2 regions of the Kitasatospora sp. NPDC059747 genome follow, and region 1 is predicted to be linked to the other one. Evidence: riboswitches for the same ligand, from Rfam matches in the RefSeq annotation. Region 1 holds a riboswitch; the other holds the start of a gene.
What was found. A riboswitch is a leader RNA that binds a small molecule or an ion and turns the genes downstream of it on or off. The one in region 1 is predicted to bind S-adenosylmethionine.
Positions count from the first base shown of each region.

Region 2: linked by a shared signal. The riboswitch ahead of ACFV4G_RS38670 (aminotransferase class V-fold PLP-dependent enzyme) and the one ahead of thrC (threonine synthase) in region 1 are both predicted to bind S-adenosylmethionine.

Region 1 covers NZ_JBHWGV010000003.1:1,421-6,072, forward strand. Annotated here, with positions in the region: gene ACFV4G_RS01905 (trehalose-6-phosphate synthase) at 1-1,074, opposite strand, end outside; gene ACFV4G_RS01910 (glucosyl-3-phosphoglycerate synthase) at 1,340-2,368, opposite strand; SAM riboswitch class I at 2,511-2,643, shown strand; gene thrC (threonine synthase) at 2,661-3,941, shown strand; gene ACFV4G_RS01920 (ubiquitin-like small modifier protein 1) at 3,965-4,243, shown strand.
Region 2 covers NZ_JBHWGV010000151.1:3,117-7,768, forward strand. Annotated here, with positions in the region: gene ACFV4G_RS38650 (c-type cytochrome) at 1-160, opposite strand, end outside; gene ACFV4G_RS38655 (heme-copper oxidase subunit III) at 348-968, opposite strand; gene ACFV4G_RS38660 (hypothetical protein) at 1,367-1,792, shown strand; gene trpD (anthranilate phosphoribosyltransferase) at 1,909-2,985, shown strand; SAM riboswitch class IV at 3,095-3,212, shown strand; gene ACFV4G_RS38670 (aminotransferase class V-fold PLP-dependent enzyme) at 3,265-4,629, shown strand; gene ACFV4G_RS38675 (Lrp/AsnC ligand binding domain-containing protein) at 4,640-4,652, opposite strand, start outside.

The sequences.
Region 1 (4,652 bases):
GGTGTTGATCGCTTCGGCGAGTTGCTCCACCCGGGCCGTGTAGTCGCGGTACTCGGCGAGGTCCGTGCGGGACGGGTAGGCGAAGGCGATGTGCACGACGCGGTCGTGCCACTCCGGGCGCGTGCGCAGGAGGTGGCGGTAGGCGAGCAGGCCCCGGACGATGTTCTTGCTGAGTTCGGTGCGGTCGACCCGGACGATCGTGCGCCGGTCGCCGACGGCCTCGCGCAGGGCGGCGAGGCGCTCGTCGACGTCCGGGCGGTGGGCGCGCTCGCGCAGGAAGTCGGCGTCGGCGCCCAGGGCGTGCACGCCGAGGCGGGTCGTGCGGCCGTCGTGGGTGATGGTGAGGGCGTCGTGGTCGACGGTCGCGTGCAGGATCTCCTCGCAGCACGCGGCGAAGGCCCTCGCCCAGCGTTCGGTGAGGAAGCCGGCCCGGTCGGCGCCGAGGATGCCGGTGAGGACGGCCCTGGCCACGTCGTCCGGGAGGAGCCGGAAGTACTCGGGCGGGGCCCACGGGGTGTGGGAGAAGTGGCCGATGCGCAGGTCGGGGCGGGCCGCGCGGAGCAGGGCCGGGGTGAGGGACAGGTGGTAGTCCTGGACCAGGACGGCGGCGTTCGGGGCGGCCTCGGCCGCGAGGGCGTCCGAGAAGGCCCGGTTGTACGTCTCGTAGGCGGCCCACTCGGTGCGGAAGCCGGCGTCGAAGGCGGGGGCGGTGGGCGTGGCGTAGAGCAGGTGGCTGACGAACCAGAGGGTCGAGTTGGCGACGCCGTTGTAGGCGCGGGCGAAGGTCTCCGGGTCGATGTCCAGCATCCGGACGGCCTGTCCGCCGACGTCGTGGCCGGCCAGGTCGAGGCGGCCGTGGGGGGCTTCGCGGGCGGCCCGGCGGTCCGCGTCGCCCAGGGCGGCGCACACCCAGACGGCGTTCGGGTCGTCGATCGCGGAGAGGCCGGAGACCAGGCCTCCGCCACCGCGTTTGAGGGTCAGCGTGCCGTCGTCCGCGGTGCTGAAGGAGACCGGTCCGCGGTTGGACGCCACCAGCACGGTCGCGCTCGAACGTTTGGTCGATGAATCGGCCATGAGTCCTCTTCTGGGTCTACCCGTTCACCCTTCGGGGTGGAATCCGAGCGTACGGCGGAGCGGAGCGCAGCGCGGCCGTACCGTCGAAGACCTGCGACATGCAGCGGTCAGGGCTTGGCCGCCATGAGGCTCCGCAGGGGTCGAGTGGGAAGCCTCCTCGTCGAGAGGGGGAGGAGTCACGGTTGGTACGTTGCCGGTCGGCAGACGTCGCAAACCAATCGCCGGACAACCGGCGAGATCGCAGCGGCCGCACTGTTCGGGTCTGTCACCCGTCGGTGCGGCGCTTCGCGTACTCGGGGACGGTGTGCATCGGGGGGCGTTCCGTGGCCGTCACGGGGTGCGTGTGGGCGGTGAACGCGCGGGTCTCCGGGTCGCGGGTGAACTGGGTGAGCAGCGGGTGGACGAGGTCGGCCGAGGCCTTGAGGCGGTGGGCGCGGTCGAGGCGTTCCAGCGCGGTGCGGTAGATGGTGGCGGCCATCCGGCCGAGGGCCTGGCCGTCCTGGTGGCGGTGGTGGCGGACGCCGACGTCGACCTGGGCCAGGGCGTCGAGGCCGACGAGCTCCAACGCGTCGACCAGGAGGCCGAGTTCGACGCCGTAGCCGGTGGGGAAGGGGAGCCGTTCGAGCAGTACGCGGCGGGCCGCGTACTCACCGCCGAGCGGCTGGACGAAACCGGCGAGTTCCGGCCAGTGCAGGTTGAGGAGGGGGCGGGCGACCAGTTCCGTCACCCGGCCACCGCCGGCCGGGAAGACCGCGTCGGGGTCCCCGGCGGAGCCGCTGACTTCGAGCGGGCGGTCGTACATGGCCTTGACCAGCTGGATGTCCGGCTCGGTGAGCAGCGGGCCGACGGTGCCGGAGACGAAGGCGGGGTCGAACTCGCGCAGGTCGGCGTCGACGAAGCAGACGATGTCGCCGCGGGTGACCAGCAGCGAGCGCCACAGCACCTCGCCCTTGCCGGGCACGGCGGGCAGCCGGGGCAGGATCCCGTCGCGCGGCACGACCCGGGCGCCGGCCGCGGCGGCCACGGCGGCGGTGTCGTCGGCGGAGCCGGAGTCGACGACGACGAGCTCGTCGACGAGGGGGAGGCGCTCCATCAGCTCGCGCCGGATCGTGCGGACGATGTCGCCGACGGTGGCCGACTCGTCGAGGGCGGGCAGGACGACGCTGACGGTGTGGCCGGTGCGGCGCTTGGCCGCCAGGAGGGTGTCGACCGGCCGGTCGGCCGCACTCCACGAGCGGCGGCCCAGCCAGGAGGCCGCCTGCGGGAGGAGTGCGGGGGTCGGTTCGGCGGGCACGGGACTCTCCTCGGCGGATCGGGGTGGAACGGGCCATCTCGCGTGGCGGACGGTCCCTTTCGGGCTCGGCGCCTTCGGATACAGTCTTCGTACAGCGGTCGGACCTTCGCACGCCGGGGTCACCGCTGACGACAACTTCACATGCTCATCCAGAGGGACTGAGGGAACGGCCCGTTGACGTCCCGGCAACCTTCTCGCGCGGCTTTCACCAGGCCCCGGCGGGACAGGTGCCAATTCCGGCCCGTGGTGCGCCCGCACCACGGGGAAGATGAGGAGAGAGGCCTCCGCCATCATGGCTATCGACACAGTCGCACCCGCATCCGTGGATCTCGGCCCCGCCACCGCCCTGTCCTGTCGGGAGTGCGGCACCCGCTTCCCGCTCGGTCCGAGCTTCGCCTGTGTGGAGTGCTTCGGGCCGCTGGAGATCGCGTACGAGTTCGGGAGCGAGGCCGCCGAGGAGCTGCGCAAGCGCATCGAGGCCGGGCCCGCGTCGATCTGGCGCTACGCGCCGCTGCTGCCGGTGCCCGCGGACGTCGCTTCGAAGCCGAACCTGAATCCCGGCTGGACCCCGCTGGTCAAGGCGGACAACCTCGGTCGCGAGCTCGGGTTCACCGCGAACCTGTACGTGAAGGACGACTCGGGGAACCCGACGCACTCGTTCAAGGACCGCGTGGTGGCCTGCGCGATCGAGGCCGCGCGCGCCTTCGGCTACACCACGCTCTCCTGCTCGTCGACCGGCAACCTGGCCGGTGCGGTGGGTGCGGCGGCGGCCCGGGCCGGGTTCCGCTCGTGCGTGTTCATCCCGCACGACCTGGAGCAGGGCAAGGTCGTCATGGCCGGTGTGTACGGCGGCGAGCTGGTCGGCATCGAGGGCAACTACGACGACGTGAACCGCTTCTGCTCGGAGCTGATCGGCGACCCGGCCGGCGAGGGCTGGGGCTTCGTCAACGTCAACCTCCGCCCGTACTACGGCGAGGGCTCCAAGACGCTCGCGTACGAGATCTGCGAGCAGCTCGGCTGGCGGCTGCCGGAGCAGATCGTCATCCCGATCGCCTCGGGCTCGCAGCTCACGAAGATCGACAAGGGCCTGCAGGAGCTGATCAAGCTCGGGCTGGTCGAGGACCGGCCGTACCGGATCTTCGGCGCCCAGGCCGAGGGCTGCTCGCCGGTCTCCGCGGCGTTCAAGGCCGGCCGGGACGTGATCAAGCCGGTGAAGCCGGACACCATCGCCAAGTCGCTGGCGATCGGCAACCCGGCGGACGGCCCGTACGTGCTGGACATCGCGCGGCGCACCGGCGGAGCGGTCGAGGACGTCACCGACGCCGAGGTGGTGGCCGCCATCCGGCTGCTGGCCCGCACCGAGGGCATCTTCGCCGAGACCGCGGGCGGCGTGACCGTCGGCGTGCTCAAGAAGCTGGTCGAGACCGGGCAGCTGGATCCGGCCAAGGAGACCGTCGCGATCAACACCGGTGACGGCCTCAAGACCCTGGACGCCGTCGCCGATGCCGGGATGACCGCGGTCATCCGCCCGACGCTGGAGTCCTTCCGCACCGCCGGCCTCGCGTCCGCCTGATTCCCCCACGAGGAGAGCCACCCATGAGCGCCACCGTCCGCATCCCCACCATCCTGCGCACCTACACCGGCGGGTCCGCCGAGGTCACCGCCGACGGCGGGACCCTGGGCGACGTCATCGCCGACCTGGAGAAGAACCACGCGGGCATCTCCGCGCGCATCCTGGACGACACCGGCAAGCTGCGCCGTTTCGTGAACGTGTACGTGAACGACGACGACGTGCGATTCGCCGAGGGACTGGCGACCGAGATCAAGGACGGTGCCAGCGTCTCGATCATTCCGGCGGTGGCCGGCGGCTGCTGAGCCGCGCCCCGCTCCGACCGGCCACCCGCGTGCACGGAATTCCGCATTCCGTGCGCGGGGGCGGCCGCTCGCATTTCGGCGGGAATATTTCCCGGTCGAGTGGGAGTAGAGTGTCGCTCGGCCGGGAACAAGGGTCCCCCTCACCCTCCCCGTGCGAACCGCCGCTCCGCCGTCCGTCCGTTGAGACCGCCCGGGGACCGGGTCCGGGAAACATGTCACGCGGATGTCAGAATTCTCCAGGGGATTTGTGTAATCCGTCCGCTATGTCCGGCGTGAATTGCGGAGTTCCTTCCGATTCGGCCCGTCCTGTCCCTTGACGCGGACCCGGAATTCACCGCGGAGGGCCCTGTTGCAGAGGGCGTCGATCCGGATACATTCAGCCGCGGTCGACGCAATCACCCGCTCACGG
Region 2 (4,652 bases), on a different contig from region 1:
TCTTACCCTCGTCGATCGCGAGCGACTGCGCGGCGACGTCGGCCTGCGCCTTGCCGGCGGGCGCGAACACGGCGTACAGCCCCCCGGTTGCCGCCAGGGCGAGAAGTAGGACGACCAGCGCCGCCAATGGGTGGCGCCGTCGTGCGGAGAGCTTTTTCACGGAATAACCCCGGTGTCAGGATCTGGTCGACTGGTGGGTGCACCCGGCTGCCGGTCTGGCCGGCACGAGGCGGCCCGGCTAGGGCTGCGCGCGCGGTCGGTCGGTGGGAGCGTCGGCACCGGCAGAAGCGGCCCTGCGCCGGTGAGGGCGGGGGCCGCAGCCGGTGGCCAGCGACCTGATCAGCTGGTTACTTGATCAGGTAGATGGTCGCGAACAGGCCGATCCACACGACGTCGACGAAGTGCCAGTAGTACGACACCACGATGGCGGCGGTGGCCTGCTCGTGCGTGAAGCGCTTGGCTGCGTACGTCCGTCCCAGGACCAGCAGGAAGGCGATCAGACCACCCGTCACGTGCAGACCGTGGAAGCCGGTGGTCAGGTAGAACACCGTGCCGTACGGGTCGGAGGACAGCGAGAGGCCGTCCTTCTTGACCAGCTCGGTGTACTCGAAGATCTGACCGCCGATGAAGATCGCGCCCATCACGAAGGTGATGACGAACCACGAGCGGAGCTTCTTCACGTCCCCGCGCTCGGCGGCGAACACGCCGAGCTGGCAGGTCAGCGAGGAGAGCACCAGGATCGTGGTGTTGACCGAGGAGAAGGGCACGTTGAGGGCGTGCGCCTTCTCGGTCCAGAACTCCGGCCCCTTGACGGAGCGGAGCGTGAAGTACATCGCGAAGAGGGCCGCGAAGAACATCAACTCGGAACTGAGCCAGACGATCGTTCCGACGCTGACCATGTTCGGCCGGTTGACCGATCCGTGCGCGTGCCCGGTTTCTACTGCTGTTGCTGTCGCCACGACGGACATTATGTCGGTCCCTTATTCCGTCTTCACGCCGGGGGGTCTCCCTCGGAGTGTCCGGTGCGTGCGGTATGCCCGCTTGGGGGGCACCCAGGTGCCCGGACGGCACCTGAGCAGCGGCGTGTCCCTTTTCTGACGGTTCCTCGGAGGGCCCTTGGACCCCGTTGCCCAGCGTGTCGATGCACGGTCGGCGCAGTGCCCGGAGGTAGGGGAGCGGGCCCGGCTGTCGGCCGTCCGGGTGGACTGCGCGTGGCCGGGTGACGGGGCGTCCTCCGGGCGGGTGAGCCCCGGGCGCGGCGCCTTGAGGAGGAACGCGCGCGGGGGAGGGCTCGGCCGGGGGTGATCCGGAGTAGCATCCGGGTCAGGCGAACGTGGTCCGGATCACACTTGAGGGAGCAGGGTCAATGGCGTACACGACCGATGAGACGCTCACCGTCCTCGTCTACAGCGACGACCGCAACACCCGCGAGCAGGTGCTGACGGCGCTCGGCCGCCGGCCCGCCGAGGATCTGCCGGAGCTGTCCTACCTGGAGTGCGCGACCACCCCCGCGGTGCTGCGGGCGCTGGAGAAGGGCGGCGTCGACCTCTGCATCCTGGACGGCGAGGCGGTGCCGGCCGGCGGGCTCGGACTCGGGCGCCAGCTCAAGGACGAGATCTACGGCTGCCCGCCGGTGCTGGTGCTGATCGGCCGGCCGCAGGACTCCTGGCTGGCCGCCTGGAGCCGGGCCGACGCGGCGATCTCGCGCCCGGTCGACCCGGTCGCGCTGGCCGGGGCGGTGGCCACGCTGCTGCGGGCGCGCCTGGCCAAGCGGGCCCCCGCGACGCGCTGAGCGGCGCCGTCTCAGTACTAGAGAAGACAGGGCCGGAGGTACCCCGCCGCTCGATAGGCTGACTCCATCCGTACGGACGTCCCCCCTGGGGGAACCGACAACAGCTGGAGTCAGCCATGGTGAACGTGAACCCTGCGAACGGTGGTACCGACCCCGCGCAGGTGGTCCGCACCTGGCCGGACCTCCTGGCGGCGCTGTTGAAGGGGGAGGACCTCGACCGCTCGGCCACCGCGTGGGCGATGGACCGGATCATGAGCGGCGAGGCGTCCCCCGTCCAGGTCGCCGGGTTCATGGTGGCGCTGCGGGCCAAGGGCGAGACGGTCGACGAGATCAGCGGCCTGGTGGACGCGATGTACGCGCACGCCGAGCCGCTGGACATCCCGGGCCCGGCGGTGGACATCGTCGGTACCGGCGGCGACCGCGCCAAGACCGTCAACATCTCCACGATGTCCGCGATCGTCGCCGCGGCCGCCGGTGCCAAGGTGGTCAAGCACGGCAACCGGGCGTCCTCCTCGGCGAGCGGGTCGTCGGACGTGCTGGAGAAGCTCGGCATCGCCCTGGACCTGTCGGCCCGGCGGGTCGCCGAGGTGGCCGAGGAGGTCGGGCTCACCTTCTGCTTCGCGGCGAGGTTCCACCCGTCGATGCGGCACGCCGCCACCGCCCGGCGCGACCTCGGGGTGCCGACCGCGTTCAACATCCTCGGCCCGCTGACCAACCCGGCGAAGGTCACCGCGCACGCCGTCGGCTGCTTCGACACCCGGCTCGCCGGGCTGATCGCGGGCGTCCTCGCCCGGCGCGGCTCCACGGCGCTGGTCTTCCGCGGCGACGACGGCCTGGACGAGCTGACCGTCACCACGACGTCGCAGGTGTGGATCGTGCGGGACGGCATCGTCACCGAGACCGCCTTCGACCCGCGGGACGTCGGCATCGAGCTCGTCGGCATCGAGGCGCTCCGCGGGGCGGACGCCTCCTACAACGCCGAGGTCGCGCGCCGGCTGCTGGCCGGGGAGCGCGGGCCGGTGCGGGACGCCGTCCTGCTCAACACGGCGGCGGCGCTGGTGGCGCTGGACCTGACGGACGCGCCGCTCGCCGAGCAGCTGGCGGCCGGCATGGAGCGGGCCGCGGCGGCCGTGGACTCGGGCGCGGCGCAGGAGCTGCTGCGGCGCTGGTCGGAGGCCACCGGCCGGGACTGACAAGCGAGTTGAGGGGCCCGTGGCAGTTCGTCGCCGCGGGCCCCTTCGGCTGTCCGGATGGTGGATGCCTGTTTGACCACCGGGCGGACGCGACCTAGAGTCCTGTCCAGGTCATGAGTGACAGCGACAAGCCCCAGCTTGCTGTCCGGCAACCCTCCGTCCGTGGCGGGGTGCCCTGGGTGAGGACCGGGCCGCGCGGCGAACCGTCCGCGAGGCAAGCGCGGACGCCCGACGACTAGCACTCCCGGGGTCCCTCGACCTCCGAAGGAGTGCATCCTCATGTCCCTTGCCACCGAAATCTGCGCCCCCCTGGCCGTCCTCGGCCACGACGTCCAGGTGCCGCTCGTCAACGGCGAGAAGGTCGGCTACGCGCCGCTCGACTACGCGGCCAGCTCGCCGGCGCTGCAGCGGGTGTGGGACGACGTCGCCGCGTACGCCCCCTACTACGGCAGCGTGCACCGCGGCGCCGGGTACCTCTCGCAGCTGTCCACCGACCTGTTCGAGCAGAGCCGCCGGACCGTCGGCGAGTTCCTCGGCCTGCGCGAGGGCGACCAGGTGGTCTTCACCCGGGCCACCACCGACTCGCTCAACCTGCTCGCCGCCGCGCTGCCGGCCGGCACCCGGGTGTTCGCGTTCGAGACCGAGCACCACGCCTCGCTGCTGCCCTGGGCCCACGCCGGGCTCGACGTCACCTACCTGCGCGCTCCCCGCTCGCACGCCGAGGCCGTCGCCGCGCTGGACGCCGCGCTCGCCGGGGCGCCCGAGGGCCCGAAGCTGCTGTGCGTCACCGGCGCCTCGAACGTCACCGGCGAGCTGTGGCCGGTCGCCGAGCTCACCGCGACCGCGCACCGGCACGGCGCCCGGGTGGTGCTGGACGCCGCGCAGCTCGCCCCGCACCACCGGGTCTCGGTGGCCGAGCTGGACGTCGACTGGATCGCCTTCTCCGGCCACAAGATCTACGCGCCGTTCGGTGCCGGGGTGCTGGCCGGCCGGGCGGACTGGCTGGACGCGGCCGAGCCGTACCTGGCCGGCGGCGGCGCGACCCGGACGGTGGCCCGGGAGGCCGACGGCTCGGTGGCCGTCCAGTGGCACACCGGCCCGGCCCGGCACGAGGCCGGCTCGCCGAACGTCATCGGCGCCTACGCCATCGCGTCCGCCTGCCGGGCGCTGAGCGAGGCCGGCTTCGACGCGCTGGAGGCCCGCGAGCAGGCGCTGATCGCCCGGCTCACGGCCGGGCTGGCGGAGATCCCGCAGGTCAAGGTGCTGAGCCTGTTCGGCTCCGACTCGGCGCGGGTGGGCGTGCTGTCCTTCGTCGTCCGGGGCTGGAACAGCTCGCACTTCTCGGCCGCGCTCTCCGCCGAGTACGGCATCGGCGTGCGCGACGGGCTGTTCTGCGCGCACCCGCTGGTGCGCACGCTGCTCGGCGACGAGGACGTGGCGCCGTCCGAGTGCGGCGCGCCGGAGCCGTCGCTGCCGGGCGAGCGCAGCCTGAACGCCATCCGGGTCAGCTTCGGCGCCGGGACCCCGGACGAGCACGTCGACCGCTTCCTGACCGCCGTCCGCGAGCTGGTCACGGACGGCGCGGCGTGGAACTACCGGAACGAGGGCGGCCGTTGCGTCGCCGACACTCGCCGTGAGGACTGAGGACTGAGGACTACTCGTCCAGG